Regions from separate parts of the Pseudoalteromonas sp. DL2-H2.2 genome, predicted to be linked through region 2. Evidence: riboswitches for the same ligand, from Rfam matches in the RefSeq annotation. Region 2 holds a riboswitch; the other holds the start of a gene.
What was found. Region 2 has a riboswitch for cobalamin ahead of L1285_RS05050 (TonB-dependent receptor domain-containing protein). Riboswitches for the same ligand answer to the same signal wherever they lie in the genome.
Positions count from the first base shown of each region.

Region 1: another riboswitch for cobalamin. It lies ahead of L1285_RS03630 (ABC transporter ATP-binding protein); the one in region 2 lies ahead of L1285_RS05050 (TonB-dependent receptor domain-containing protein).

Region 1 is NZ_JAKGBD010000002.1:201,777-217,048, forward strand. It holds gene ung (uracil-DNA glycosylase) at 1-430, opposite strand, end outside; gene L1285_RS03595 (cobalamin-binding protein) at 433-1,311, opposite strand; gene cobO (cob(I)yrinic acid a,c-diamide adenosyltransferase) at 1,311-1,910, opposite strand; gene L1285_RS03605 (cobyric acid synthase) at 1,907-3,388, opposite strand; gene cobU (bifunctional adenosylcobinamide kinase/adenosylcobinamide-phosphate guanylyltransferase) at 3,385-3,927, opposite strand; gene L1285_RS03615 (adenosylcobinamide-GDP ribazoletransferase) at 3,924-4,700, opposite strand; gene cobT (nicotinate-nucleotide--dimethylbenzimidazole phosphoribosyltransferase) at 4,697-5,761, opposite strand; gene L1285_RS03625 (FecCD family ABC transporter permease) at 5,778-6,770, opposite strand; gene L1285_RS03630 (ABC transporter ATP-binding protein) at 6,767-7,564, opposite strand; cobalamin riboswitch at 7,804-8,003, opposite strand; gene L1285_RS03635 (histidine phosphatase family protein) at 8,004-8,618, opposite strand; gene nqrM ((Na+)-NQR maturation NqrM) at 8,682-8,894, opposite strand; gene L1285_RS03645 (FAD:protein FMN transferase) at 9,004-9,981, opposite strand; gene nqrF (NADH:ubiquinone reductase (Na(+)-transporting) subunit F) at 10,327-11,553, opposite strand; gene nqrE (NADH:ubiquinone reductase (Na(+)-transporting) subunit E) at 11,574-12,182, opposite strand; gene L1285_RS03660 (NADH:ubiquinone reductase (Na(+)-transporting) subunit D) at 12,193-12,825, opposite strand; gene L1285_RS03665 (Na(+)-translocating NADH-quinone reductase subunit C) at 12,825-13,571, opposite strand; gene L1285_RS03670 (NADH:ubiquinone reductase (Na(+)-transporting) subunit B) at 13,564-14,763, opposite strand; gene L1285_RS03675 (Na(+)-translocating NADH-quinone reductase subunit A) at 14,765-15,272, opposite strand, start outside.
Region 2 is NZ_JAKGBD010000002.1:527,659-542,930, forward strand. It holds gene L1285_RS05040 (efflux RND transporter permease subunit) at 1-1,793, shown strand, start outside; gene msrA (peptide-methionine (S)-S-oxide reductase MsrA) at 1,796-2,323, shown strand; gene L1285_RS05050 (TonB-dependent receptor domain-containing protein) at 2,546-4,417, opposite strand; cobalamin riboswitch at 4,456-4,637, opposite strand; gene L1285_RS05055 (YajQ family cyclic di-GMP-binding protein) at 4,745-5,227, opposite strand; gene L1285_RS05060 (VanZ family protein) at 5,397-5,750, shown strand; gene L1285_RS05065 (ketopantoate reductase family protein) at 5,743-6,651, shown strand; gene L1285_RS05070 (alpha/beta hydrolase) at 7,244-8,074, shown strand; gene L1285_RS05075 (flavin monoamine oxidase family protein) at 8,099-9,592, shown strand; gene L1285_RS05080 (thiamine pyrophosphate-binding protein) at 9,610-11,304, shown strand; gene L1285_RS05085 (hypothetical protein) at 11,546-12,478, shown strand; gene L1285_RS05090 (twin-arginine translocation signal domain-containing protein) at 12,482-13,495, shown strand; gene thiI (tRNA uracil 4-sulfurtransferase ThiI) at 13,546-15,003, opposite strand; gene L1285_RS05100 (TetR/AcrR family transcriptional regulator) at 15,130-15,272, opposite strand, start outside.

The sequences.
Region 1 (15,272 bases), 330 kb from region 2:
CGTCAGTAAAGCGCTCCCAGCCAAGATGCTTATGCGAGTGTGCCTGTCCCTGCTCCACCGTCAGTACGGTGTTGAGAAGCAGTACGCCCTGCTCTGCCCAGGGCAGCAAATAGCCGTGGTCAGGGATTTGAAAGCCCGCGATGTCTTGTGCCAGTTCTTTATACATATTGGCCAGTGATGGCGGCGCCTTGACGCCTGGCAACACAGAGAAACACAGTCCGTGAGCCTGATCAGGTCCGTGGTAAGGGTCCTGACCTAGGATCACGACTTTGACCTGCTCAAAAGGGGTTGCCTTGAACGCCTCAAACACAAAGTCCTCAGGAGGATAGACAGTGACGCCCTGCGCCCGACGCTCGGCAACATAGGTTAGGGTGTCCTGAAAATACGCTTGTTGTTTTTCGTGCCCGAGCACGTCACTCCAGGTTGTCATGTTTAGTTCCCAGTGGTTGTGAGTTTCTGATAGTAAGTTCGCGAAGCATCCAGTTTATCACATAATCCGCTCAGTCCTTCAAGCACCCGGCTGGTATAGCGGTGCAATAGATCGGCGTTCACTTCTATGTATTGCTGATGCTTGGCAGCCGGGATTTCTGGCCACTTTTGCCAGTCTATTTTTGGCTGCGCTTTTTTGGATTTTTCCTGCGGGATCACTATCACCTGTGGCTTTGTATGTAGCACGTTCTCGATACTGATCTGCGGATATGCTGTGGTGGCATCGGCAAACACGTTACTGGCCCCGCACACCTCCAGGGTTTGATGGATCCAGGTGGTGCCATTGACTGTCATCATAGGCGCAGGCCACAGCTGGTAAAAAACAGACACAGGCGTGGCCAAGCGATAACGTTCCTGCAATTTTGCCAGGCCTTGCTCAAAGCGCCGAGCCACCTGCTCAGCGTTTTCTTCCAGAGCGGTTAACTGGCCTAGCCAGCGCAGCGAGTGCGGGATCTGTTTTAAATCTTTGGTTTCACTGTACACCACTTTGATGCCGAGCTGCTCAAGCTTATCCAGGTCGGCTTGTTGATTACCGCCCTGCCAGGCAATCACCAGATCAGGCGACAAAGCCAGCAGCTTCTCAAGAGCTATGCCATGATAACCGCCAATACGTGGGATCTGATTGGCCTCAGCAGGAAAGTCCGCGTATTCCACGGTGCCGACGATCCGCTCTCCTGCGCCAATGGCATATAAGTTCTCGACTATATGTGGTGCCAAAGCCACAATCCGTTTGGCAGGCGGCGCGGAGCTATCATCTGCGCTCGCTGAAATCGCAGTCAACAAGAATACCATGCTCAGCCAGATGATAAGGACCTTGTTCATCAAAAGTCGAATCCTTTTTGTGCTTTGATCCCCGCTTCAAACGCGTGTTTCACATTGCGCACCTCACTGACGGTATCGGCCAGCTCAGTCAGGCGACGATGTGCACCACGGCCGGTGATGATCACCGACTGCATCGCAGGGCGGTTTTCCAGCGCCTCAATCACTTCATCCAAATCAAGATAGTCATAGCTGACCATATAAGTGAGCTCATCCAGCAGCACCAGGTCGATACTCTCGTCTTGCAACCACAGCTTTGCCTGCTGCCAGGTGTCCTGTGCCGCCTGGGTATCCGTTTCACGGTTTTGTGTCTCCCAGGTAAAGCCTGTCTTCATAACGGCAAACGGCACCCCCGCACGTTCCAGCAAGTTGCGCTCACCGCACTCCCACATGCCTTTAATAAACTGCACAACCGCTGCATTCATGCCATGCCCCACGCAGCGGGCCACGGTGCCAAACCCTGAAGTGGACTTACCTTTGCCATTGCCGGTGATCACCTGCAAAATGCCTTTTTCTTCCTGTGCCTGTTCGATTTTGGCATCGACCTGCTCTTTCACTTTTTGTTGCCTTGCCTTGTGTTTATCCTGATTGTGTTCGCTCATGTTGTCCTCTGCTCACTGATTGCCAGAATTTTATCTATGTCTAAATGGGTTTCGCACATATCTGCCAGCCGATCAAGTTGCTGCTCCCGATGCTCAGCCAGATTGAATCCGCCACCACTGTAGCGACCTTCACTTGCCCAGTGCAGTACACAGGTTAGCCCCTCGGGACTGTCAAACAGTCCGTGCAAGTAGGTGCCTGCCAGCTGGTTGTCCTCACTGATAAACCCATCAACTTGCCACCCTGATGGATGTGCAAAAAACTGTAAAAATGGCTGCGCCAGTGCCGGGCCCTGACTGATCCCGCAGTGGATCTCATAGCCATTCAATGGCGTTTGCTGTGCGTTTAAAAGGCAGTTTGCCTGCACCTGAGTCAGGGTTTTATTACGCGTCAGTTTGGTATCAAATTCCGCCAGTCCCAGGCCTTTAATAGCGCCCAGCGTCGATTCAACCTGCTCCGGATCGCAAATGCTATTGCCCAACATTTGAAATCCGCCACAGATCCCAAGCACCTTGCCGCCGTAACGCACATGGCGTTGCAGCTCAAGGTCCCAGCCTTCTGCGCGTAAAAAGGCCAGGTCATTAAGGACATTTTTACTGCCGGGAATGATCACCAAGTCGGCTGCGCCTATGGTTTCGGTGTGGCGCACATAACGCAAGTCCACTTTGGGGTCTAATCGCAGGGTATCAAAGTCGGTGTGATTACTAATATGTGGCAGTAGCAGTACCGCTACTTTGACCTCAGGACTGTCGATGCGATTGGCCATAGTCACGGCATCTTCGGCATCCAGCGCCAGATCATGCAGGTAAGGCAGCACGCCCAATACAGGTTTACCGGTATGCTGCTCCAGCCAGTCGAGGCCGCTTTGTAGTAAGGCAATATCGCCGCGAAAGCGGTTGATCACAAACCCCTTAACCAGGGATTGCTCATATTCGCTCAGCAGCGCCAGGGTACCAACCAGATGAGCAAACACGCCACCCTTGTCGATGTCCGCAATGATGATCACCGGGCAGTCTACCTCACAGGCAAATCCCATATTAGCAATGTCGTTCTCTCGCAGATTAATTTCCGCCGGGCTCCCGGCCCCTTCTACCACACACAGTACATACTGTTCGCTGAGCCTTTGGTGTGAGGTCAGTACCGCCTGCATCGCAACTTTTTTGTAGTCATGATAGCCCGCCGCTTCCATGTTGCTCAGCGCTCGGCCATGTACGATGACCTGGGCACCGGTATCTGAATTCGGCTTAAGTAAGATGGGGTTGAGGTCGGTACTGAGCGGTACTTTAGCGGCCATGGCATGTAGCGCCTGAGCCCGGCCAATCTCGCCACCATCTGGTGTGACCGCACTGTTAAGTGCCATATTTTGTGGTTTAAACGGAACGACCTTAACGCCACGGCGCTGTAATGCCCGGCACAAGCCAGCTACCAGTGTGCTTTTACCCGCATCAGAGGTGGTGCCCTGCACCATTAACGTATTCATAGCTCCCCTCCTTTAAGTGTCAACGGCAGACCCGCCATCACAAAATCGACTTTATCCGCCAGTGCGGCAATGTCCTGATGTAACCAGCCTGCTTCATCAACAAAACGGCGACTTAACTCGCCAAGCGGCACGATGCCGTGGCCCACTTCATTGCTGATCAGAATAATCTGTGCATGGCTGGATTTCAGGGCACTCAGCAGCGCCGCGCGCTTGCTTTGAAATGCCAAGTTGCTGTAGTCGCACAGCGCTGTGGTCAGCCATAACGTCAGGCAGTCAATCAATACGCCATCATTGGGGCCAAGCGTGCTCAAAACCTGATCTAATGCCCAGGGCTCCTCGACTAGCTGCCAGTGCCTGGTGCGCGTTGCCTGATGATGGGCGATCCGCGCGGCCATTTCCTCATCCCCGGGGCGTGCCGTGGCAACATAAATTAGCCGGGTAACTTCGCCGTCACTCAGCCAGCGCTTGGCTCTTTGCTCACCTAACCTGCTTTTTCCTGAGCGAGCCCCGCCGAGGAGCAATTCCACCCGTCCTGTCATAACCAGACACCCAGGCAAAATAGATACACAGCGACCTCACCCAGTTGCTGCGCCGCGCCCAGGCAGTCTCCGGTATAGCCACCAAGCTGACGCTTAAACCAGTAAATACAAATCGTGCGGCATAGCCAAAGTACACCAAGCAGCACGATGCTTTGCCATAACGTAAACAGCCCGGCTACCCAGCTCACTATCAGCAAGCTCAGTCCACAAACGTAGAGTAACTGCTTACTTTCATGGGCAAGAGACTGGGCAACCGGCTTCACTTTACTCTGCGCATCCGCCTGCACATAGTCCAGTTTACCGATCAGGCTGGTCGCCATGGTCCGGCTCAGGCCATGGGCTAGAATGAGCGCACCGCAGACATACAGGGCGCGCTCGCTCAGTGCCAGCAAAGCCTGATATTTGCTAAGCAGCAAGATGATCAATGCGGCAGCACCATAAGTGCCAAGACGGCTGTCTTTCATAATGGTCAGCTTGTCGGCCACGCTCCAGCCGCCTCCAAAGCCGTCCCAGACATCGGCAAAGCCATCTTCATGGAATGCGCCGGTGATCAGCAGTCCGCCGCCTAGCGTGAGCAATACCGCCATGCCTTCGGGCAAGAAGCTGCTCAGCAATAAGTAGATAAGGGCCAGCAGAGCACCCAATAACACGCCCACCCAGGCAAAATAGCCACTGGCCTGATTAATATCCTGCTCGCTGACCTCGCCCGTCACTTTAACGGGAATACGGGTCAGAAAAATCACCGCCAGTTTAAATTGTCTTAGCGCATTCATGAGGGTTCAACCACCTGAGTGACGACTGCGGCCTCGAAACTGGCCATCTGATAGTAAAACGCCAGCGCGCTCTGACACAAGGGTAAGGCCAGTGCAGCACCCGTGCCCTCACCAAGTCGCATGTTCAGGTTCAGCAGTGGCTCAACATTGAGCCAGTTCAGCATCGCCTGATGCCCAAGCTCACCCGAGCAATGGGCGAAAACCATATAATCTTTACACGCAGGGTCAATCCGATAAGCCAGCATGGCTGCGGCTGTCGCAATAAAGCCGTCCACCAGAATGACCTTCTGAACACGGGCAATCTCCAGCATGGCACCGACCATCTGACAGATCTCAAACCCGCCTAAACGGCGCAATACTTCACGTGGGTCATGCAATGCCTCACGATGTAATCGCAAAGCCTGCTCGATAAGTTGTTGCTTTTTCTCTACTACCTCGTTGCTGACGCCGGTGCCTCGCCCGACCGTTTCAGCACTTGTCAGCCCGCTCAGGGCAGAAAAAATGGCCGCCGCCGCGGTGGTGTTGCCGATCCCCATTTCGCCCAATGCAAATAAGTTAGTGCCTGATGCCAGTGCAGGCTTTACCGCTTCTTGACCTAATGCCAGGCCTTGCTCCAACTGCGCTTCACTCAGTGCGGGTTCAAGGTGCAAAGGTCGGGTGATATTACCAAGACGCTGCGACACCACATTCAGCTCAGGCGCCGGTGGCGTCAAAATACCACAATCAATCACGCTCAGTTGCCAGCCAAGCTGAGCGCATAAAACATTAATGGCCGCGCCACCAGTGGCAAAGTTAGCCACCATCTGGGCGGTCACTTCACTGGGTGCAATGGAAACGCCTTCGCCTGCAATGCCATGATCGCCGGCAAAAATCAGCATCTGAGGACGCACAATATCTGGTTTTTCGCTTTCAAGCTGACTGCGCTCCATGCCCTGACTTAAAATCGTGACCAGCTGATGTGCCAGCGTTTCAAGCTTGCCCAAAGCGCCCTGAGGCTTAGTCTTCATATCTATGGTGTGCTGAATATGCGTGTCATGCTGGCGGTTGAGTTGTGGGATCATAAAGTTTCCGGTTAGATCAGATGCTGGCGGCACGCTTTTTGGCGATTAACAGCGATAAGAAAAACACGCTGCCAATCGCTGAGGTGATCACCCCAATCGGCAGCTCCTGATTGTCTATCAGGGTACGGGCAAGTACATCGACCCACAGCATCATGAGTCCACCTGATAAGGCCGTCGCTAACATACCCACAGTGCGAACCTGAGAGATAAAAAAGCGCACGATATGGGGGATCATCAGGCCCACAAAGCCGACGCCACCGCAGGCCGCGACAATCACGGCCGTTAACATCGATGCCAAAATTAACATGCCCAGCCTGAGCCGGTGGACATTCACCCCCAGTGTGACCGCGCTCTCATCTCCAACCAGCAGAGCATTCAGGCTGCGGCGCATTAACAGCATCAAAACACAACCGGCTGAAACAACCAATGCAGGCAGCCACAACCATTGCCAGTCTGCGCGGCTGAAACTACCCAGGCTCCAGAATATAATCGCGCTGATGGCTTGCGGATCGCTCCAGTACAACAGCAAACTGGTAAAGGCAGAGAATAAAAAGGTCAAAGCGACACCCGACAACAACATGTTTTCAACCAGGGCGGTGCCTTTGTGAAAGGCAATCAGCAGCAACAGACCCATTGCCACAGCACTGCCCGCAAACGCGGCACCGGACAATGCCAGCGCACTTTGCACACCAAACAGCGCGACCAGCAACACCACACCAAATGAGGCGCCAGAGGAGATGCCAAATAAGTAAGGATCGGCCAGCGGGTTTCGGGTCACGGTTTGCAGAATGAGCCCGGCAATAGCCAGCCCGGCGCCGGCGAAAAAGGCCAGTAAAGTGCGGGGTAATCGCAGCTCAACCACAATTTTTTGGCTCAGTATGCTGCTGTCATAACTACTCAATGCCAGCCAGACTTCACCCCAGCTCAGAGAAACGGCCCCGACAGACAGCGCACTGAGCAGGCTGAACATGCAGGCCAAAATGAGGCCAGGTATCAGTAATGCCTTCATAACTGATACCCATAATGATAACGAATGTGGGGCACTCCCGCTGCGCTGCTGTGGAGTCCGGGTACTGTTTCTACTTCGGCACACACCCCAAAAATGTCGCTGAGTAAGTCGGGGGTTATGATTTCCAGAGGTGTGCCCTGAGCCACCAGGGTTCCTTGTGCCAGCACCAGCAACTCGTCGCTGAGCGCCGCCGCCAGGTTTAGGTCGTGAAAAGAGGCAATCACAGTCACCCCCATGGCTTTAGCCAGCTCCATGATCTGGATCTGGTATTTCACATCGAGATGACTGGTTGGCTCGTCCATTATTAACAACTCAGGTTGCTGAACCATGGCCCGGGCTATCATCGCTCGTTGTTTTTCGCCTCCGGACAGGGAGTCAAACTGCTGCTGTGCCTTGTGGCTCAGGCCCACACGCTCAATGGCTTCTAAAATACGCAGCTTATCGTCGGCATTGACTGTGCTAAAGAGGGTTTTATGTGGTGTGACCCCCATCGCCACCACCTCAAACAGCGCCAGGTTAAACTGACTGGGGATCTCCTGTAAAACAACCGCAACCTGACGCGCATAAGCCCGGCGGAGGTAGTCAGACACAGGTTTACCCGCATAGAGAATTTCGCCCTCAGTCTGCTCCCAGTAACGATACAGGCAGCGTAATAAGCTGGATTTTCCCGCCCCGTTTGGCCCAATCAGGCCAATAAACTGACCGCGCGCAATAGCAAAATTTAATCCGCTTAGCACAGGCTTATTGCCGAGGTTCAGGCTCAGGTTATGTACGGATATTTGTGGTGAAGTCATACCGCCTCAAATACGGACGGCAGCAGAGCTGGCCACTCGTATTGCTACGACTGGCCTTCTGTACTGACTTAAGTGCGCCCGCTTAAGTGTAGGTATTGGCCTTGGTATCTGGCTTCAGACTAATACCAATTTCACTTAGTACCTGTTCAATTTGACGGAGCAAATATGACGCTAACGGCGTTAAAAATTTTTCATTTAGAACAACTAAATAGCAAAATTTTTGCCTCGCCTATATGGACATAGGTGCCTCAGCGATAGCAGGACGCGTGAGCGGTGTTATCGACCCTATTTTCTCGCCTCAAAATAGAACACTTAATTAAGCAAATTGGTATAAAAGTCCGTTACAGTTGCGGGGACAGCTGAGGGTTTGCACCTCATTCCCAATGACTGCCAATACAATACGATTCTAGATTTAGCGCCTATTATGAAGTCCAGACGTCTAAAACACAACTTTCGGCCAGGCAAGACCGGTGTCATCAAAGAAGATAGTTACTTTAATCACTTTGGCATAGCCTATCTCCAGACGAGATAAATGCGTATCAAAGCCCTCAGGCAAGCCTAACCAGATCGCCAGCAACTGTTTAATTACCCCCGCATGGGTAACAATGGCGGTGCTCTGGGATGAGGGCGTTGTTGTGAACTCCTGCCACCAGTCACTTAAGCGTAAGTGAAATGCTGACATTTGTTCACCGTTTGGTGGCGTATGCTGCCACGGGCTCTGCCAGAAATCCCCAATTCCGGGCGACTGTGTTGACTGCCAGAGCGCCTCATAGCTTTGTCCGTCCCAGTCGCCAAAATCCATTTCACTGAGTCTGGGGTCAACCTGGAGTGGCAAGCCGGCTGATTCACAAAACGCGCGCGCCACTGTCTGACACCGCTGCAGCGGAGAGCTAATCACCTGAGCTATCGGATCACACACCTGAAGGCGGGCAAAGACCTGTTCATTACCCGATACGCTTGCCGGCATATCTGTGCGCCCAAGCAAACGACCGGTTTCAAGTGGCTCACCATGGCGAATAAAGTACAAGGTTTGTTGCATTGGATTAGGGCTCATTTATTCGGGGCCAGAAACGCAAAAACGCAAGCCTGGGCTTGCGTTTTTGGTGGAAGCTGCGGATTAAAGAATCTGATTCTCTTTCCACATTTGCTCTTTCTTAAGACGCTTCTTGCGTTTGTCGCACGGGTCGTCACAATCACAGATCTTGTCGATGCCCATGGAGCCCAGTCCACCACAACTACTGGCCATTGATTTCTTCTGTACTATAACGCCTACCGCCATCGCAACGGCGATCAACAACAGCAATCCGAAGGTAAGTAAAAATAGTGACATCTCAGGCCCCTTTTGCATAGTCATCCACAGGTGTGGATGTGTGACGGTGAATTGTGCTCATTATATAACTAAACGCGCTTAAGTTGAAACGTTCGCGACACAGATCCGCTTATAAATAAGGCTTGAATGCGCTGCTGGCATACACCTTCAGACCGTCATCACTTTTGCTGATCAAGTAGACCGCTAAATCGTGTAGCTCGGCGTACGCTCTGGCGCGTTCCGTCCCCATTACGGTTAGCGCTGTCGCGAGTCCATCGGCCGTCATCGCAGAAGGGTGCAATACCGTCACAGACACCAGATCGTGTTTGACAGGTTTACCCGTACCCGGATCGATCAGATGAGTAAAGGTCTCACCATCCATTTCATAAAAGATACGATAATCGCCTGACGTCGCCACACTGTTCTTACCCGGCTCAATCACTTTGTGAATTTGTCTTTGCCCAACCGGTGCATCCGGCTTCTCAATAGCGATGCGCCAGGGCTCATCACCCGGCTTAGTACCCGACAGTCTCAGTTCGCCACCAATTTCCACCATATAATTAGTGATACCGTGAGACTCGATGAGTTCGGCCACTTTATCTATACCGTAGCCCTTCGCGGTTGCTGAAAAAGACAGCTCCAGGTGGTCCAGAGTTTTTGCCAGGCCCGCATCGGTTAAAATAAGCTTATCCAGTCCAATTTCCTCACGCATTTGCGCCAGCTGTTGGTCAGAAGGCCGTTTGGTCGGGCGTTTGTCCGGGCCAAATCCCCATAAATCAATAAGCGGCCCCATGGTGACATCCAGAGTTTCTGTAGACTGACCCAGACGAATGGACTCTGCCACCACCTTTCTGAAGTCCTCACTGACAGGCATGACCTGGTTAGCGGCCAGTCGGTTAAACTGATTGATTTCAGAATCCGGTATATAGGTCGACATAGACTGGTTCACCGCTTTCAGTGCCGCTTCTACGTCCGTATGTAACTGCGCTTCTGTCAGTGTGGTGTTCTCTGCAAACGCTTTGATGTTGTAGGTTGTGCCCATCGTACTACCCTGTAGCACAATAGGTTCAGCTGATTTGTTTGCCTGGCCACATGCCACAAGCAGCATGCTCAATAAAAAAACTAAACAAAACTGGCTCTGTCTTAGCATCAGTGTCATCCCTTGTAATTTATACCAATTTCACTTAATACCTGTTCAATTTGACGGAGCAAATATGACGCTAACTGTGTTAAAAATTTCTCATTTAGAACAACTAAATAGCAAAATTTTTGCCTTGTTATCGAACATATTTTCTCGCCTCAAAATAGAACACTTAATTAAGCAAATTGGTATCATTTGACAGTAACCCCCGCCTGGTGCGGAGTATTACCCATAAAAAAAGCCCCTCAGCAAAACTGCTAAGGGGCTTCTATTTTATCTTAAAAACCACTTTAAGATCATATGTATTTCAGCTTAACCACCGAAGTCATCAAGCAGGATGTTTTCATCTTCAACACCCAGGTCTTTCAGCATGTTGATAACCGCCGCGTTCATCATCGGTGGTCCACACATGTAGAATTCACAGTCTTCTGGTGCTTCATGATCTTTCAGATAGTTTTCATAAAGTACGTTGTGAATGAAGCCTGTGTAGCCTTCCCAGTTATCCTCAGGCTGAGGATCAGAAAGTGCAACATGCCACTGGAAGTTATCATTTTCAGCCTGCAGGCCGTCGAAATCTTCCACGTAGAACATTTCACGCTTAGAACGTGCACCGTACCAGAAAGACATCTTACGTTCAGAGTTAAGACGCTTAAGCTGGTCGAAAATGTGTGAACGCATTGGCGCCATACCTGCACCACCACCAACGAAGACCATTTCTGCATCAGTGTCTTTCGCGAAGAATTCACCGAATGGGCCAGAAATCGTGACTTTGTCGCCTTCTTTCAGTGACCAGATGTACGATGACATCTTACCACAAGGCAGGCTCAGGTTATTAGGCGGCGGAGTTGCGATACGTACGTTCAGCATGATAATGCCGTACTCTTCTGGGTAGTTCGCCATTGAGTATGCACGGATCGTTTCTTCGTCTACTTTAGACTCCAGCTTGAAGAAGCCAAAACGCTCCCAGTCCGGACGATACTCATCAGGAATATCAAAGTCTGCGTATTTAACATGGTGTACAGGCGCTTCAATCTGGATATAACCACCCGCGCGGAAAGGTACAACCTCACCGTCAGGAATAGCCAGTTTAAGCTCTTTGATGAAGGTTGCTTTGTTATCGTTAGAGATAACAGTACATTCCCACTTCTTCACACCGAAGATTGAATCTTCAACTTCAATCTCCATGTCTGTTTTAACAGCAACCTGACACGCCAGACGACAGCCTTCGCGGGCTTCACCTTTAGTGATGTGATCAAGTTCAGTTGGCAAAATGTCACCACCACCAGAGTGAACGTGGACGCGACACTGACCGCATGAACCACCACCACCACAGGCAGATGAAATGAAGATGCCAGCATCAGCCAGTGAGCCTAACAGCTTACCGCCTGGTGCAGATTTAATTGCTTTTTCAGGATCGCCATTAATGCCGATCATGATGTCACCGCTAGGTACCAGCTTAGATTTCGCTGCAATGATGATAAGTACCAACACCACAACGATAGCGATGAACATACTTACACCTAATACAATAGTTTCCATCGTATAGTTTCCTCGCTACCTTAAAGTGAAATACCAGAGAATGACAGGAAGCCAAAGCCCATCAGACCTACAGTGATAAAGGTAATACCAAGACCACGTAAACCATCAGGAATATCAGCATACTTCATTTTCTCGCGAAGACCTGCTAGCAATACGATAGCAAGCGCCCAGCCCACACCAGAACCTAAGCCAAAGATCACTGACTCACCAAAGTTCAGGTTACGCTCAACCATGAAGGATACCGCACCAAAGATTGCACAGTTAACTGTGATCAGAGGCAGGAAGATACCCAGAGCGTTGTAAAGTGCCGGGAAGAACTTGTCCAGAGTCATTTCAAGGATCTGTACAAGTGCCGCGATTACACCGATAAATGTCAGGAACTTCAGGAAGCTTAAGTCAGCTTCTGGGAAACCTAACCACTCAAGTGCGCCCGGTGCCAGGATAGCGTGATAAACCACGTTGTTGACTGGTACAGCAACGCCCAGTACGAAGATTACCGCAACACCCAGACCGAATGAGGTAGTTACTTTCTTAGATACCGCCAGGAAAGTACACATCCCCAGGAAGAAAGATAGCGCTAAGTTTTCAACGAAAACCGCTTTTACAAATAAACTAAGATAATGTTCCATCTCTCTCCCCTTATGCCTTAGCTTCTACTTGGTCTTTCTTCCAGGTACGTAGTGCCCAGATGAATACACCTACCAGGAAGAACGAGCTAAATGGCATAACCAACAGACCCATAGGCTGGTACCAACCGCCGTTAGAGATCAGTGGCAGTATTTCAACACCGAACAGTGCACCAGCACCGAACAGCTCACGTACAAAGCCAATCGCGATCAGGACAACCGAGTAACCAAGACCGTTACCGATACCATCCAGGAATGACATCAGAGGTGGCGACTTCATTGCGTAGGCTTCTGCACGACCCATTACGATACAGTTGGTAATGATCAGACCAACGAATACCGTCAGTTCTTTTGCCGTGGCATACACAAATGCCTGAAGTACCTGGTCAACAACGATAACCAGAGACGCGATGATGGTCATCTGAACGATGATCCGCACACTTGACGGAATGTGGTTACGGATCATAGAGATGAACAAGCTTGAGAACGCAGTTACCACAGTCAATGCAATTGACATGATCAGTGCGTTTTTCAGGCTCGATGTTACTGCCAGCGCAGAACAGATACCCAGTACTTGCAGTGCAATTGGGTTATTTGCGAAGACAGGTCCAAACAGGACTTGCTTCATTTCTTTTGAGTTTGCCATTAGTTCAATGCCCCTTCACGTACTTTCGCAAGGAATGGACCAAACGCATCGTCGCCTGTCCAGAACGTAAATGTATTTTCAACACCGTTAGACGTTAACGTTGCACCAGACAGACCATCTACTTTATGCACGTCGTTACCTGCTGTGCCTTTCACTACGTCGATTGGTAGCTTTTTGCCTTCCCAGGTTGCAGTCCATCTTGGGTTTTGAATTTCACCACCCAGACCCGCAGTTTCAGTGTGCTGGTAGAATTTGATTGCCTGAATGGTTTCACCATCCAAATCCAATGCTACGAAGCCGTACATGATACCCCAAAGACCGTAACCCTGAATTGGCAGGATCACAGACTCATATTTACCGTTGCTGTTCTTCGCAAGGTAAACCGGAGACTCAGTCGTCATACGCTGAACGCCTGCAATGTCTTCCTCTTTAGGAAGCGCCACACTGCGCTCTGCATCGAACTTAGTCATAGTGAAATCGAATGAGTTAGGATCTGTGTCTACAAACTCACCGGTGTTCATGTCTACAACGCGTGCATCGATCACTTGATTGTAGGTTTCTGACACGTTTTCAACGTTCTCAACGCCAGCAGCCGCCAAAATGTTGCGCTGCACGTCTTCGATTTTGTTTGCCTGCTGCAGTGGGCGAAGCTGTACTGCCGCAAAAGATACGACAACCGCACACACTAAACATAGGCCAACAACAACGCCTAGCGTTTTGCCGATAGATTCATTGTTACTAGACACGTGCTAATCTCCTCTTCACATTTGACTGCACAACCATGTGGTCGAAAAGTGGTGCGAACAGGTTTGCGAATAGAATTGCCAACATCATACCTTCTGGGTATGCCGGGTTAACAACACGGATAAGCACAACCATTACACCAATCAATGCACCATAGGCCCACTTACCTTTGTCTGTGAAAGACGCAGATACCGGGTCGGTTGCCATGAAGAACATACCGAATGCAAAACCACCCAGTACTAAGTGCCAGTGCCAAGGCATAGCAAATACTGTGTTAGTGTCTGAGCCGATCATGTTTAGTAGCATAGACATCACAACCATACCCAGGAAAGTACCCAGGACGATGCGCCACGATGCGATACGAACATAAATCAGGAACAAACCACCAATCATGATAGCCAGTGTAGAGGTTTCACCTACTGAACCTTGAATAAAGCCGTAGAATGCGTTCCACCACAGTACCATGTTGTCATAATCAAGCGCGCCTGTTGCAGCCTGACCCAGGTAAGTTGCACCTGAGAAAGAGTCTACCGCTGTCCACACTGTGTCACCTGAGATGTCACCTGGGTATGCGAAGAACAGGAATGCACGACCAGCCAGTGCCGGGTTCAGGAAGTTACGGCCTGTACCACCGAATACTTCTTTTGCCACTACCACACCGAAGGTGATACCTAGTGCAACTTGCCACAGCGGGATCGTTGCAGGCAGGATCAGGGCAAACAGTACCGATGTTACGAAGAAACCTTCATTTACTTCGTGCTTACGCACTGAAGCAAACAACACTTCCCAGAAACCACCAACGATAAATACAGTCGCATAAATAGGCAGGAAGAAACAGGCCCCGTAGAACATCTTCGCGCCCCAGCCAGAGTCGGCTGTAAGCTCACCACCAAACAGCTGGAAAAGTGCCGCCTGCCAAGTGTTTGCAATTTCAAAACCATTGCCCAGCGCGATAGCTGCCTGGTGACCAATGTTGAACATACCAAAGAACATAGCTGGGAATGTCGCCATCCAAACTAAGATCATGATACGTTTCAGGTCGATATTATCACGTACGTGAGTGCCGCCTTTGTTGACATAACCTGGCGTGTAGAAAACAGTTGCAACTGCTTCGTACAGGGCATACCACTTCTCGTGTTTACCACCAGGTTCAAAGTGAGGTTCAATGTCTTCTAAAAATTTCTTTAAGGCCATTTTAACCTTCCTTCTCGATTGTAGTCAGGCAATCACGTAAGATTGATCCATAGTCGTATTTGCCCGGACAAACGAAGGTACACAACGCCAGATCTTCTTCATCCAGCTCTAGCGCACCCAATGAAATCGCGCTGTCCAGATCACCAGAGATCAGGTCACGCAACAACAGAGTTGGCAGGATATCAAGCGGCATTACACGCTCATAGTTACCAATTGGCACCATCGCACGCTTTGAGCCACCCGTAGAGGTAGTCATCTTGAACAGACGACTTGGCGCAAAGTGAGAGATGAAAGTACGGGTTACAGAGAACTTAGTGCTACCCGGTGCGATCCAGCCAAACAGCTCTTTCTCGCGACCTTCAGACAGCACGCAAACCTGTACATGGTAACGACCCAGGTAAGCATGAGGACCGGCGGCTGTTTTACCAGCTAACACAGAGCCAGAAATGACCCGGTTTTCACCATCTTCAAGTTCACCTGCAACTAAATCGGTTAACGACGCACCAACT
Region 2 (15,272 bases):
TAGTGCTGGTCGCAGTTTTTGTGCCTCTGGTATTTATGGAAGGTCGTATTGGTGCCTTGTTTACCGAGTTCGCACTGGCCGTCAGTGCCGCCGTTATCTTCTCCAGTGTCACGGCGCTGACTCTGTCACCGGCCTTGTGCTCCAAAGTGCTCAAAGCCAGTAATAAAGAAAGCAAATTCTCGCAGTGGATGGACCGCCAATTTGGCCGCCTCGAAGCTGGCTATCGTAATGTCATCAGCGATAACATCAATCGCCGTTATAGCCTGACGCTGACTCTGGCACTGGCCGGCTTCGCCAGCTTTGCACTGTTCCAGCAGATCCCCTCAGAGCTGACGCCCAAAGAAGACCGGGGCACCTTCTTTATTATGATGAATGGTCCGGAGGGTGCCAGCTACGAGAACAACGCCGCAAATATGGCCGAGATAGAGCAACGCCTGCTGCCCTATGTGGAAAATGAAGAACTGAGCCGGGTGCTGGTACGCGTACCGGGCTGGGGTGGTCGTGGCGGCGTCGCCATCGTCGGCATGCCAGACTGGGATGAACGCAAACGCTCAACCTGGGAAGTCATGGGTGAGCTCAGTGGTAAAATGCGTGAAGTAACCGACGTGCGCGCCTTTGCCATCATGCGCCGCGGGATCGGCGGAGGTGGCCAGTCTCGCCCCATCGAATTCGTGCTACAGGGCAATGATTACGACGAACTGGTCGACTGGCGGGATCGCATTCTCACCCGTGCTCGCACCAATCAGGGACTGGTCAGGCTCGATCATGATTACAAAGAAACCTTCCCGCAATTTTTGATCAGCATAGATAAACTCAAGGCCGCCGATCTTGGTGTTTCGGTCAGTGATATTGGCCGCACCTTAGAAACCATGCTGGGTCAGCGCCGGGTCACCACCTTTATTGATCGCGGCGAAGAGTATGATGTGATCCTCAAAGGCACCAAGGCCGATTTCAGCGCACCAAACGATATCGCCGACATTTATGTCACCTCGCGCAGCGATCAACTGGTGCCGCTGGATAGCCTGATCACCATTCGCGAAGAAGCCACCGCATCGCGGTTAAATCGCTACAACCGGATGCGGGCAATCACCATCACAGCCAACCTGGCGCCCGGCTATACGCTGGAGCAGGCGCTGGATTTCCTTAACCAGGTTGCAGCAGAGGAAAATGACATAGACGGTGCTGTCGACTATAAGGGCGAATCTCAGCTGTTTTACGAAGGCGCATCGGCCATGACCTATGTGTTTATTCTGGCCCTGACCGTGACGTTTTTGGTGCTGGCAGCCCAGTTTGAGAGTTTCGTACACCCGCTGGTGATTATGCTGACCGTACCGCTTGGGCTGGTTGGCGCCATGTTTGGCCTGTATGCCACCGACAGCTCGCTGAATATTTACAGCCAGATCGGGATTGTTATGCTGATTGGCCTCAGTGCCAAAAATGGTATTCTGATCGTTGAATTTGCTAACCAGCTCAGAGACAAGGGTGTGGCCTTTGAGCAGGCGATTATCGATGCGGCGGTACAGCGACTCAGGCCCATTATCATGACCTCACTGACCACGGTAATGAGTGCCATTCCACTGGTACTGGCCTCGGGTCCGGGCTCAGAGAGTCGCATGGTGATCGGGGTCGTGGTATTTGCCGGGGTGAGTGTTGCGACCATTTTGACGCTGTTTGTGATCCCCTGTGCCTACAGCATGCTCGCAAGACGCACGCAATCACCACAGGCCACCAGCGATAAATTGCTTGAGCAGCACGATGCCCACCCGCAAACACAACAGGAACGGGAGATTTAATAATGGATCAGCAAATTGCCACCTTTGGTGGCGGCTGTTTTTGGTGTATTGATGCCGCCTTTCGCAGTGTCCGGGGCGTCACGCACGTGGCCTCTGGTTATGCCGGCGGCCATACCGACAACCCAACTTATGAACAGATCTGTACCGGTCAAAGCGGTCATGCCGAAGTGGTTCAGCTGACCTTTGACCCTCAGCAGGTCGACTTTTCTGTACTGCTGGAGATGTTTTTTGCGCTGCATGATCCTACCCAGCTGAATCGTCAGGGCAATGACATTGGCACGCAATACCGCAGCGTCGTGTTTTATCATTCAGAACAACAACAGACGTTAACTCAGCAGTACATAGATACGTTAGCGCCCACACTGAGTGCGCCTGTTGTCACCGAAGTATCGGCTCATACGCACTTTTACCCTGCGGAGCAGTATCATCAGGACTATTATACCAATAACCCCAACCAGGGTTACTGTAGCGTAATGATAGCACCCAAGTTAGCTGCATTCGCTCAGAAGTTTGCCGACTATCTTGCGTAAGCTAAGCACGGAAGATCAAAAAAGGAGGCATCGCCTCCTTTTTTATTCCCCTTCTATAATTATACCAATTTCACTTAATACTTGGTCAATTTGAAGGATTAAATAGGACGCTAACGGCGTTAAAAATTTCTCATTTAGAACAACTAAATAGCAAAATTTTTGCCTTGTTATCGATCCTATTTTCTCGCCTCAAAATAGAACACTTAATTAAGCAAATTGGTATTAGAAGGTAATGCGGGTGCCCACATAGATCTGTCTGCCCGGCGGCTCATAAGGCAGCAAAGTGCCGTCAGCCGTTTTACTGGCAACTGAGTTGAAATACGCTTTATCAGTCAGGTTTTCTACTCTCATTGTCAGTGCAACCGGTTCAAGCAATTGGTAATTGGCACTCAGATTAAATACCGTGTATGACGGCAGGTCGGTATCAAAGTAGCTGATAGACGGACGCTTATCACGGTATTGCATCGCCAGTCTCACATCCAGCTTGTCCCACTGCTTAGACAGGACATAGTTAAACGCTTTGCCAGGACGACGTGGTAAATCTTCACGCTTTTCCTGATCTCTGGCATCCAGCAAGGTCAGGTTAGCGGCATGTTCCAGGCCCAGGGCTGAGAATTGTGCACTAAGCTCAATGCCTTTCATCTGCGCACGACCCACGTTGGCGGGAATATACTTACTGGTTTGCGCGTCAAACTCATTGCTGATCAGGTTGTCGATACGATTGTCAAAAATGGCTACATCATAGCGCACCTGTGCGGTATCCACCGTCACCCCCACTTCGTTGTAAGTGCCCTCTTCCGGTTTGATTTCGCTGTTTGGTAAGTACCAGGGGCTGTCTTTAACAAACGCATTTGTCAGGCTGGGCGCACGAAATGCGGTGCCATGGTTAACCCGAAAGGTGACTATGTCTGAGGCTCTGAACCCTAAGTCTGTGGTATAGGTATTGGCACGGCCATGATGCTCGTAATCATCGCTTCGCACCACTGCATTGAGCAACCAACGCGTATTGTCATAAAATGCCGCAGCAAACACGGCCGTGTTGTCACGTTCCGCAATGGAGAACTGCGCACTCGATGACGACAAGTCTTCATTTAAGCGGCTCACACCGCCCATCAGTTGTAATGACGGCATGAGTTTATAGCGGGCGCGATACTCGATTTCATCCCGCTTAGTGCTATAAATATCTTCTGGCGGCGGCGTGCCACCGACTGGCAACACCGACAAAAACTGGGTATTTTCTTCTTGTGCCAGGCTGACAGACACCTCCTGGCTCAATAGATCCGATTGTTTCTGCCAGGCCAGCTTAGTGGTGTAATTATCAAATTTGTACGCATCATTGCCAAAGGCTGAGTCATAGTCTGCCTCACCTTCACTGCGCTGTGCATGCAGTGCAAGCTGACCATACTGCACCAGGTCATAGCCCAGTTTCACACCCATATTGGTGTTGTCGTAGGCATCACGATCATGCTCTTTGCCGCGTGGCTGGGCAGGATCTTTGGCAGTCACATCATAGCCATCTGTTGTTTCATAACCAAAGTGATAGTTGACGGTCAGCTTATCCGCTTCAAACTGACCAGCCAGCTGTGCACCACCATAGTTGCGACTGCCCGAGGTCAGTGCCAGCTGGTGGCCTTTTTGCTCACGGGTAATAATGTTGATCACCCCGGCCACCGCATCAGAGCCGTAAATGGCGGCACGCGCGCCCTTAAGCACTTCAATACGCTCAATGCTGTTGACTGGAATATTGGTGAACGAGACATCGCCCGAGTTGGCATCGCTGATCCGCACACCATCAACCAACACCAGGGTATATTTAGTCGCAGCCCCGCGCACAAACACACTGGCTTTCTGGCCATAGCCCCCGCTGCGCACCACGTCAATGCCGGCCAGGTTATTCAACAAGGTTGGCACGTCACGCACATTAGCTCGCTCTATTTCAGCTCGCTTAACCACCGCAACTGAAGTCAATGTATCGACACTAGCTTGCTCAAACTTGTTCGCCGTGATGGTAATATGTTCAATGTCTTGCGCAGACAGCACAGAGAAAGGTAACACAGCCAGCATTGCCGTGGTTAAAGCAGATTTTTTAAACATGAGATCCCCTGATCCACGCCCACCGCGTGAATTACAACTATTGAGTAGGCTTCAGGGCCGGTTTCCGGACTTACTAATTCCAACCAGACAGTTGCGATAAGCTCACCGTTGCGGGGGCAGCGCCGGACTAATGCCAGTTCCTGAGGCATGCACCAGCTTCCCGATTATTCAGATCTTACAGAGACTCCGGGCTCCCGATCTGACACCCTGAAAAGTTGGCGCTATTGTCGGGGATCTGAGGACAAAAAGCAATGGACGTCTAGCATGCTAAAGCCTATTGTTGACGCTCAGCATGCCAGATAAAAGAAGGGGTTAACCTCGCACAGTTTAATCGCGGAAGTTTTTGAACTGGAAAGGCTGGCCAAGCTCAGCGCCGCGGATCAACTGCATGGTTTCCTGCAGATCATCACGCTTCTTACCGGTCACACGCACCGTCTCGCCCTGAATAGACGCTTGCACCTTGATCTTGGAATCTTTAATAGCTTTAACGACTTTCTTCGCCATATCTTTGTCGATCCCTTGCTTCAGCATCACCTTACGTGACACATACTTACCTGATTTTTCAACATCTTTAAGCTCAAAGCTGGCAACGTCCAGACCACGCTTTGCGGCTTTGCCCACCAGCATGTCGAATAATTGCATCACTTGCTGCTCAGACTCACTCTTGAGCACAATCACCTCGTCTTTGAGCTCAAATGAGGCTTCTACGCCACGAAAGTCAAAACGTGTGCTCAGTTCACGATCGGCGTTATCAACGGTGTTTCTCGCCTCTGTCATATCAATTTCAGACACAATGTCAAAAGAAGGCATATCTAGCTCCTGGATAATGTTTTTTCGGATTATAGCAATCCAAAGGCTGCGGCGCGACACCCCCGGTTGCGAACGTTTTCGGTTCAGGATCAGAATGCCTGTGCTTCATCCTATTTTCAGATTTCAATGATATACTGGCGTTTTCAACCCTAATGATTTGGAAGTATTTGTGGCACGCCGACTTTATCAATGTCTGTTATTACTGTCTCTGGCCGTTTGTACCTTTTTGTTTGCTAAAGAGATCCAGACCAATCAAATTGTTAGGTTTGAACACGCCGACAAGGTCGCGCACTTTGGGGTGTTTTTCGTGCTGGCGTTTTTCTCTCATCATGCATTTAGGTTCAAGATCTGGTTTCATTTGGTATTACTGACGCTTTATGGTGCCGGCATAGAGTGGATGCAAGACTCCCTGCCTTATCGCCAGGCATCGTGGGGAGATTTTATTGCCGATCTCGCTGGTGCCGTCAGCTACTTTTTAGCCTATTGGGCTTATTGCAAAAAAACAGGTAAAGCTGATGCCTGAGCTGTTTATTGTTGGTAAAGGGGCAGTAGGCCTGTTACTTGCTCAGCGACTGGCAAACACACACCAGGTCACATTGATCACCCGAACGCCCACTGATGCGGTGTTTTTTCAAACCGCTCAGTGTCGCCAGCAACTGCCTGTAAAGTGTCTGACCTGGGAAGCGCTGGCACAACAACAAATAACCATTTCTCAGTGTATTGTTCCGGTTAAGTCTTATCAGCTTGCAGAGGCCTTTATCACGCTCAGGCCTCACTTGAGTGAGGATGCCAATGTCATTCTGAGCCATAACGGGATGCAAACCCTGACTCCCATCACCGATGCGCTATCTGAACATCAGGGACTGTTTTTCCTGTCCACCAGTATGGGAGGATGGAAACCCAACAGTACGACGGTTGAATTTACCGGTCCGGGTCAAAGCATGTTTGGTCCTTGTAACCTGATTGCACAACAGCGCGCGCAGGTACTGTTTAATCAACTTATTGACCCCGCACTGCCAAATGCGCATTTAGCGTACGACATTGCACTGTTGCGCTGGCAAAAGCTCTGCGTCAACCTGGCCATCAATCCGCTCAGTGCCCTCACCGGACTCAAAAATGGCCGCTTGCGGGCACCTTGCTACGCCACCCAAGTGTTGTCAGTGCTAAATGAAGCATGCAATGTCGCAAACCACGTTGGGGTGCCCCTTAAGCTCAGTGAGGAACTCGCGCGCGCCCACCAGGTGATGACCCTGACTGCCGAGAACTTTTCATCTATGGCTCAGGATGTCGCAAACCACCGACGCACCGAAATCAACGCCATGTGTGGGTATATTGTTGAGCTGGCACAGCAGCTGGGCGTACCTGCGCCTCACAATACCTTACTGCTTAATCAAGTTCAGTCACTTCACCCAACCAATAAGTAGTACCTCTTTCTATTTTGGTACGTAATTCATATTGTTTTTTCTGCTGTAAGCCACCTGAGCGGCCCACAAATACCTCTGACACATAAATTTCAAATTTTTCGATAATGATTTTTATTTAGATTAGCTGCAGTTTTGACAATAATCACCCTAAGGGATGCCTTGTAAAATTATGCAGCATTCGGCCTGGTGCTTTGCACAATGGATAAAATGGCATTATTGTCACGCCGCGTAACGTGCATGAATTATTCTTGGCCAAAGATGCGTATGAATAAAAAACAAGTAAACGGTTCGATAATAGATACGATTCCAGCCTTCGGCTCTGTTTTTAGCACAATGAACATGAAATAATTATTCTCATCGATTAGACATAAGTCTAGTCTTTCATCGCCTTCCAGAAATGAATAATCACCCAAATAAAATGCATAACTCATTTGTCCAATACTCTCTAGATCTACTCACTATGTGCAACTCATATGTTTATGAAAGGTTAAACCAAGGAAAACACGATATAAACCGTACTTAATATTGGGAAATTTTTTTGCTACCATGCCCGCGATTTCAACTGCCTAACTTTAATTAAGAAGGAATTAATATGAACGCAAAGGCTTGGTTGCCACTGTGCTGCGCTGTCATTTTGAGTGGCTGTAATAGCGTCTCTTCGCAAACTCCCGCGCAATCTCTTTCTGAGCAAACAGTTGCCGTTAATAAATCAGTCATATTTATTCATGGCGCACATTTGAAAGGCGCGGCCTGGTCTGCTGTCCAATCTCAGCTGTCTAAACAAGGGATCAGCAATTATGTGGTCGACTTGCCAGGGCGCAGCACCCACATTGACCCTAAGTCCATCACTCTGGATCATGCTGCGCAAAGCTTGTGTGATCAGTTACGCACATACCCGCAACCTCAATCGCTGGTTGTTCACAGTCAGGGCGGTGCGGTGGCGCATAAAGCCATGACATTGTGCCAGGATGTCAAAATCACTGACCTTGTTTATGTCAGTGCAGTTGCCCCTGTTGACGGTGCCAAACCATTTGCATTGCTCAATAAACAGGATGAAGAAAACTACTTTGCAGGCATCACCTATGAAGATGGCTGGTTGAAGATTTCGGATAAGTCAGCTTACCTGGCGTCGTTTACCGAAGCTCAGAAAAAAAGCCAGCAGCAGTTTGTGCTGGATAACTCAGTTGATGAGCCCGCCATCACAGGCGATGGCAAAGTCACCCTGAGCAAAGCCACATTAGCGCCCATCAACAAAGCGTATGTGTTTGCTACTCAGGACAAAATTATCTCTTTGCCATCACAGCAGAAAATTGCCGAATCTATCAATATTACGCACACCTACAGCCTCGACTCAGGCCACTTACCTATGGTGACCAAACCAATCGAGCTGGCTGAGGTAATTACTCAGGCCCTGCAACTTTAACTACGCAGACAAGGATTGAAAAGTATGCAAAAAGGTATTTCTAACTCAGTGCCGGATCCTATGGTCACACTGAACAGCGTTCGGGCATTGGCAAACAACAGCCTGGCAACACGCCCAACAGTGACCATTATTGGTGCCGGTGTGGCCGGACTTAGCGCCGCCTATGAGTTGCTCAGACTGGGCGCAAAGGTCACGCTGCTGGAAGCGGATCCCAGCCACATTGGCGGGCGCGTCAGAACATTGCGTGAATCTGACAAACTGTACGCAGAACTGGGCGCGATGCGGATCCCGACAGAGCATCACCTCACCCGCCATTACATCCGTGAAATGGGGCTCAAGATGCGCCATTTTGTACAGGAAAATGACAAAACCTTTGCCATGATCCGGGGCCAGAAAGTACCGCGTAATGAAGCCGGCTTTGAGCAATTGAAGCAGCACTTTGCTTTGACTGAAAGAGAGCAAAAAATGTCTGCCGATAATATGTGGGAAATCGCCATTACTGAGGTGCTGAATTCACTCAGCGGTGATGAACAGCGTGCACTTTACGATGGGACTTTACGCAGTGACAAGCTCAAAGCACTGGATGAAATGTCGCTAAAAGACGCTTTTATCGCCGCAGGCCTGAGCCTGGATGCACTGGAATACGTCAGCGCAATTTATGGCGTCTCAACTTTAATGCACACCTCGCTGAGCGAGCACCTCAGAGAAGAGCTTGAACGAGTCTGGTTTGATGGCTTCGACGAGGTGGTAGGTGGTACCGATCTGCTACCGCGTAAACTGTTCGAAAAGATCCAGCATAAAGTGCAGTTCAAAGCCGGTGCGCGCGTTGTTGCCATCGACAGCCAGGCTAACGGCGTTGCAGTGACTTACCAGCTCAGAGATCGATCCAGGCACACCCTGCGCTCAGACTTTGCGATTTGTACATTGCCATTCGGGGTGCTCGGTAAAATTGACTTCAACCAGTCTATTAACCCCGGTAAGTCCCGCGCTTTTGCCCAGGTCAATTATGACTCAGCAACCAAAGTGCTGGTTCGGACAAAAAACCGCTTCTGGGAGCTGAACGAAGGCATTTACGGCGGCAGTACCATTTATGATGTGGGCCTGGGCCACACCTGGTTTCCTGCTGATAACGCCAGCAACAAAGATCCTCAGGTATCACGTTCACCCAGTTACCTGCTGGCCTCTTACACCTGGGGTCAACATGCGCGCCGGGTGGATACGCTGAACAACTTCGAGCTCAAAGAGTTTATCTTCACCGAACTGAAAAAAGTGCACCCCTATATTGAACGCGACGATATTGTCAGTGTGCTGCGCTGGAGCTGGACTAACCATACCCACTCAGCGGGCGCCTACGCCTTTTTTAACCCCAGAGATCATCAGGACTTTTACGCTCTGATGACCCAGCCCGAGCAGCGTCTGTGCTTTGCCGGGGAACATTGCTCTATGTACCACTCATGGATCCAGGGCGCGCTGATCTCGGCGCTGGAAGCCGTTCAGTACATAAGTGAAAAAGCATAACTAGATAAGGAAAGAAGATGTCTTACACTGTTGCTGAGTTTATTACGCTCAGATTAAAGCAACTTGGTTGTTATCACGTATTCGGGGTGCCGGGCACCTCATGCTCGGATTTTATCGACAGCCTGGTGGCCGATCCGGATATGCAGTTTGTTAATACCGTCAACGAGCTGGAAGCCGGTTATGCTGCCGATGGTTATGGCAGACAGGGCGCAATTGGTGCGGTGTCGGTCGCCTATGGGGTTGGTACGCTCAGCATGGCCAATGGTATTGCCAGTGCCCTGACCGAGCGCGTTCCCTTAGCCGTGATCAATGGCGGTCCCACCGACAAGGACTTACGCCTGGAAGCCGAGTATGACGTGCTTTTCTCTCACTCCACAGGCTTTGGCAAAACCGATCTCAAGGTCTTTCGTAAGCTCACTTTGGGCGCGGCCGAGATCCGTACTCTCGAAGGCGCAGCAGATCGTATTGACCGCTTGCTGATCATGGCGATGGAGCGCTCTGGCCCGGTTTACATCGAGATCCCCCAGGATCTGTGGAAACAACCTATAGGTCACTTCTCACCTAACCTGGCTTACAGCCCGAAACGCTTTAAACGTGGCGCACGGGCATTCACCAATGCAGTCGCTGATAAACTTGCCCAGGCCAGTAATCCAGTGGTCTTGCTCGGTGCCGAGTTGGTGCGCTTTGGTCTGATTGATGAGGCACTGCGTTTTGTCGAAGCACAAAACTTGCCCTTCTACACCACGTTACTCTCTAAATCTCTGATCAGTGAATCTCACCCATTATTCTGTGGTGTCTATGACAGTGACTTGGCCCCCTCTACCGTAACTCAGGGCGTTGAATCGTCGGATTGCGTCATCGCATTGGGCTGCTTGTTTGGTATAGATCATCGCTATATGGTCACTAAGTTGGGCGACAAGCTACTCCGCGTGGCCTTTAATAAAGCCATGATAGGGACTGAAGTACTGCCCAAATTGTCGCTGGGTGCCTCTTTGGAATCACTCAATCAGCTGCCTGAATTGAGCCGCACAGATCGCCAGATCCCCACCGTCGCCGGACAAACTTATCAGGATCGCCGCGCGCAGTGGCAGTCCAAGCTAGGTGATAGCCCTTACAGCGGCACTCTGGGCCACGATGGGATCTTTGCCGCCATTGGGGATTTCCTGATGGATCAAAACGACCCGTATTACATCAGCCTGGATACCTGTTTGGCCAGCTTCCCCGGTGCCGATATTCCCGTGCTGGACACTCAATGCTTCCTGGCAAACCCAATCTGGCTGTCAATCGGCCAGGGTACACCGGCGGCGATCGGTGCCTATTATGCAACTGGCAAACGACCACTGATAGTCACCGGAGATGGCGGCTTCCAGATGGTTTCGCAGGCATTCTCCTCATTCGTGCAGAACCAAATACCTGGCATCATAGTGATCATAGACAACGGCTCGTATGCCATCGAACAGTTCCTGATCGACGGCACTTTCTTTACCGAGCCAGACAAAGCGCCACTGGACTACGTGATGCTTAACGGCTGGAAATACGAAAATATGCCGCACGTATATAACGGCGGGATTGGCCTTAGGGTGACCAGCTATGAGGACTTACTGGGCGCGTTGCGTCATGCCCATGCCCGTCCTGATCAGCCTTGCGTGATCGCAGCCCAGATCCCAATGAAAGATCTGCCGGCTGAAAACCGCGCTTTCCTGGGTATTTAATACCAATTTGCTTAATTAAGTGTTCTATTTTGAGGCGAGAAAATATGTTCGATAACCAGGCAAAAATTTTGATATTTAGTTGTTCTAAATAAAAAATTTTTAACACAGTTAGCGTCATATTTGCTCCGTCAAATTGAACAGGTATTAAGTGAAATTGGTATAAGTCACTTAGTTCGTTAATTATCTCGTTATTTAATCGTTTTAAGAGGCGTTTACGCCTCTTCAGCACAAGGGTATAAGGATGACATTGTCGCGGCGTACGTTTTTAAAAAGCAGTTTCGCACTTGCAGGACTCACCGGCTGTCAGGTTGCAGCCTCTCCGCTGGTCAGAGCTTTGTTAAATCAGGAGAACAGCTATCATGCGCTCTACCTGAATAAAAACCGTCTGACTGAATTACTGCCACTACTGGCTCAGCAATTACACCTGTATCAGGATGCCGAGATCCACACCCAGGCTATCCAGTGTATTGCGCAGCTGGACAGTGAGCACGCCATCTACACGCGTCTCAACGAGTTGCTGACGCAAGACTCTATGAACCTGGGCCTGATCAATATGCACCGCTATCAGGATCGCCAGATGCAGTGTCTTGAGTCTTTGCAGGATCTCGTCTCCACCTCGCCGGTGGATGGTTATATCAGCTTTGGCTTACCCAACAGCAGTTTTGATCCTATCGCTCAGCTGACTCAGGTGAGCGGCACTAAGCTGACCGTCACCCGGACTATGCCAGCGGCTCATAGTCCGATTGCGCGTTCAGATATGATCAGCATCGCCACCACAACCGAAGTAGAGCAGCAAGCGTTGACGCTGGCGGATGACACGCACTTACAACTGGCAGCCATCTATGATGGCCCACATTGCTATAGTAAACCGGTGTTCACTCAGATGATGTCTGGACTGAGCCAGAAAATGCGCGCCGGCGGTCACCTTGCAATGCGCCTTTATGACGTGCAACAGCCGCTGCAACAGCATTTTGCTGCGGTGCTCAATGACTGGGCCAATCTATTTGAAGGGCAATCCTGGCAGCAAGCGGCTGCGCAGCGTGCACGCCTCTCCCCGGCCACAAGTTGGCACAGGGAGCTCGCTCAGTATGGCTTTAAGCTGGTCGATATGCATGCGCTGACATCGCATCAGACACTTCCTGAATACCTGGCTCTTTATCAAAAGGTTTCTTAATCTATGAAAACTCAGCAACATACCTCACTGTCCAGGCGTTCCTTTTTGAAGGGCACCGGGTTAGGACTGGGCGCACTGGCAACCAGCGCACCAACTTTTGCCTGGCAAAACACCATTGATGTACATCAGGGCGTAGTTGCCACCGCCACACTGAAAAATGCCGGCTTGCAGGAGCAAGAACAATTGCACGCTCAGTACACGACTCTGGCAGACACACTGGATTTAGCTTTCCGTGCGGATCAGCAGGTGTTAATTGTACTGGGTGTGGTCACTAACAAGCCGTTTCCCTATAGCGTGGATAGCAAGCTGCTATATGCCAGCCTCAAGCACCTGCTCGCGCAGGGGATAAACGCTCAGCAGATCACCATCGCATATAACAGTGAACACGACCTGGCTCAGACCTCTTCACTGATGGTGTCAGCAAGCAAGGCGTTGGGCAAGGAGTTCGCACCGGCCCGATTTATCAATACCCGTCATACTCAACAATGGGAGACATTGGCCCTGCCACGCGCATTACCCAATGTGCGGGTGCTTGCGGGTGCCAAACGTGCCGATCACCTCATTTATCTGGGACAGTTAACCGATCAGCATGGTCAGCCCGTTGCACCAGAACGTGCCATAGCCCAGACGCTGCTGGCGGCCGATGATCTGGTTCATTATACAGAGCAACTGGATGAGCTTACCAAAATATCTGCGCTCAACCAGGCGGTGTTTGCCAAGGTCAGGTTACTGGCAAACAATGCTACCCGCTTTATCGCGGCCACGGATGCACTAAGCACAGAGGAAAAGTGTGTGCACCCGGGGATCCTCAATATCTCTAACGATATGGCAAGTCAGGCTACCTTTGCCCGTCATTATCTTAGTGCACTTCAAAATGAGACCAAGGTAACAGCGCGTCATGCCCAGTCTTTGGTCTGGATGCAGCATGGCAGCAGTCGCGATCCTCTGACTACCCGACTGGTGGAGTCTGCCCTGAGCCGCTCAGGCGTTGCGTTGAAAAAGGTCACGCTGGGGTAAGGTAATGTGTGGCTGAGCAGAGTTGCTCAGCCACAGTGCAGCAGTTAGCGCTATGGACGGTATACTCTGACGTTTGCAAAGCCATTTTCGTGCAGGATCAAGGCCTGTAACTGGCTCATCACGCCCTTATTGCAGTACAGGTAGTAGTCTTTGTCCTGAGGCAGGTCACCGAACTTAGTGGCCAGGCGGAAAAACGGCAAATGGATCACTTCAATCCCATCGAGCTCAAGCGGCTCGGCATCTTCCTCTTCCGGGGAGCGAATATCCACCACCACAGCGCCTGCTGGCAGGTCGCTGACATTTTCTGCTTCTTTGACTTCTTCTTTCGCTTCGGCCTCAATCTCGCGGATGTCTTTCACAACGGCATTTTCCACCACAGTGTCCAGCACATCAAAGTCAAACTTACTTTCTTCCGCTTCGATTTTTTCCAGCTTAGCTTTAACCGTCGGCTTTTTCGAAATCACACCGCAGTATTCCGGCATCGACTCTGCCATTTCACACGTGCCTATCTGGCGTGCGATGCGAATGATCTCTTCTTTATCGTATTGGATCAGAGGACGTAAGATCAGTGTCTCGGTGACACGGTCAATTACGTTGAGATTTGCCAGCGTCTGGCTGGATACCTGGCCAATACACTCACCAGTTACCAAAGCCTGAATGCCAAAACGCTCAGCGACTGCGGAACCTGCGCGCATCATCATCCGTTTAAGCACAACGCCCATCTGGCTGCTTTCGATGTTTTCGAGGATCTCGGCGACCACTGGCTCGAAGTCGACCGTGATAAAGCGCACCTTATGGGTTGAACTATATTGCTTCCACAAATAGTGGCTGACCTGTTTAACCCCAATCTCGTGGGCTGCACCACCCAGATTGAAAAACAGGAAGTGGGTTCTCGCCCCTTTGCGGATCATTTGATAGCTGGCCACGCCCGAATCAAAGCCACCCGACATCAAAGACAGTACATCTTCTTGTGTTGGCAGAGGGAAGCCACCCATACCCAGGTGTTTAGTGGTTACGATATAAGCACGGTCGCCTTTTACCTCAATTTTAACCGTCACATCGGGCTTGCGTAGCTGCACCCGCGCTCCCGGTACGTTCTGATTCAGACCACCGCCGACATACCTTTCTACATCACTGGAGGTAAAATCATGATCGCCCTGACGCTTAACGCGTACACAGAAAGTTTTGTTTTCAATTTGCGGCCCCACCAGCGGCAGGGCTTTTTGATAAATGTCGTCCAGGGTTTCAAATGTCGTTTCCTGTACTTCCAGAAACTGAACAATACCCGGAATACGGCCCAGACCACTGATAAACGCGTTGCGGATCTTAGGATCTTCGCTTTGCGTCACCACAGTGATGTTGTCCCAGTTATTTTTTACCGTCACTTTTTCATCAAAGCGGCTGAGCACCAGTTTAATGTTTCGCTCGAGTACCATAGTAAAGCGTTTGCGAACCGATTTACTTTTGATCACGATTTCAGGGTGCAGTTTGACGATAAATTTAAACATAGAAGTCACTCTTGGTTTGGACATGAATGCGCAATTGGCGCGCCGACAACGGGCGCGCGATTATAGCAGACTTATTAAAGACTAGGAAATATACAGAGGATAACCAGCTTTTTCTGGTCTGTGAGGTCAGGCGATACTGGGCAATGCGGCGTCTGCCATCGCCTGATAGTGTTGCTGTAGTTGTTCAATTTTATCCCGGCTGAGTGCGGTGCCATAGGGTTTAAACAAAACTAAAACCTTTACAATGCCATTGTAGATGTCTTGCTGCT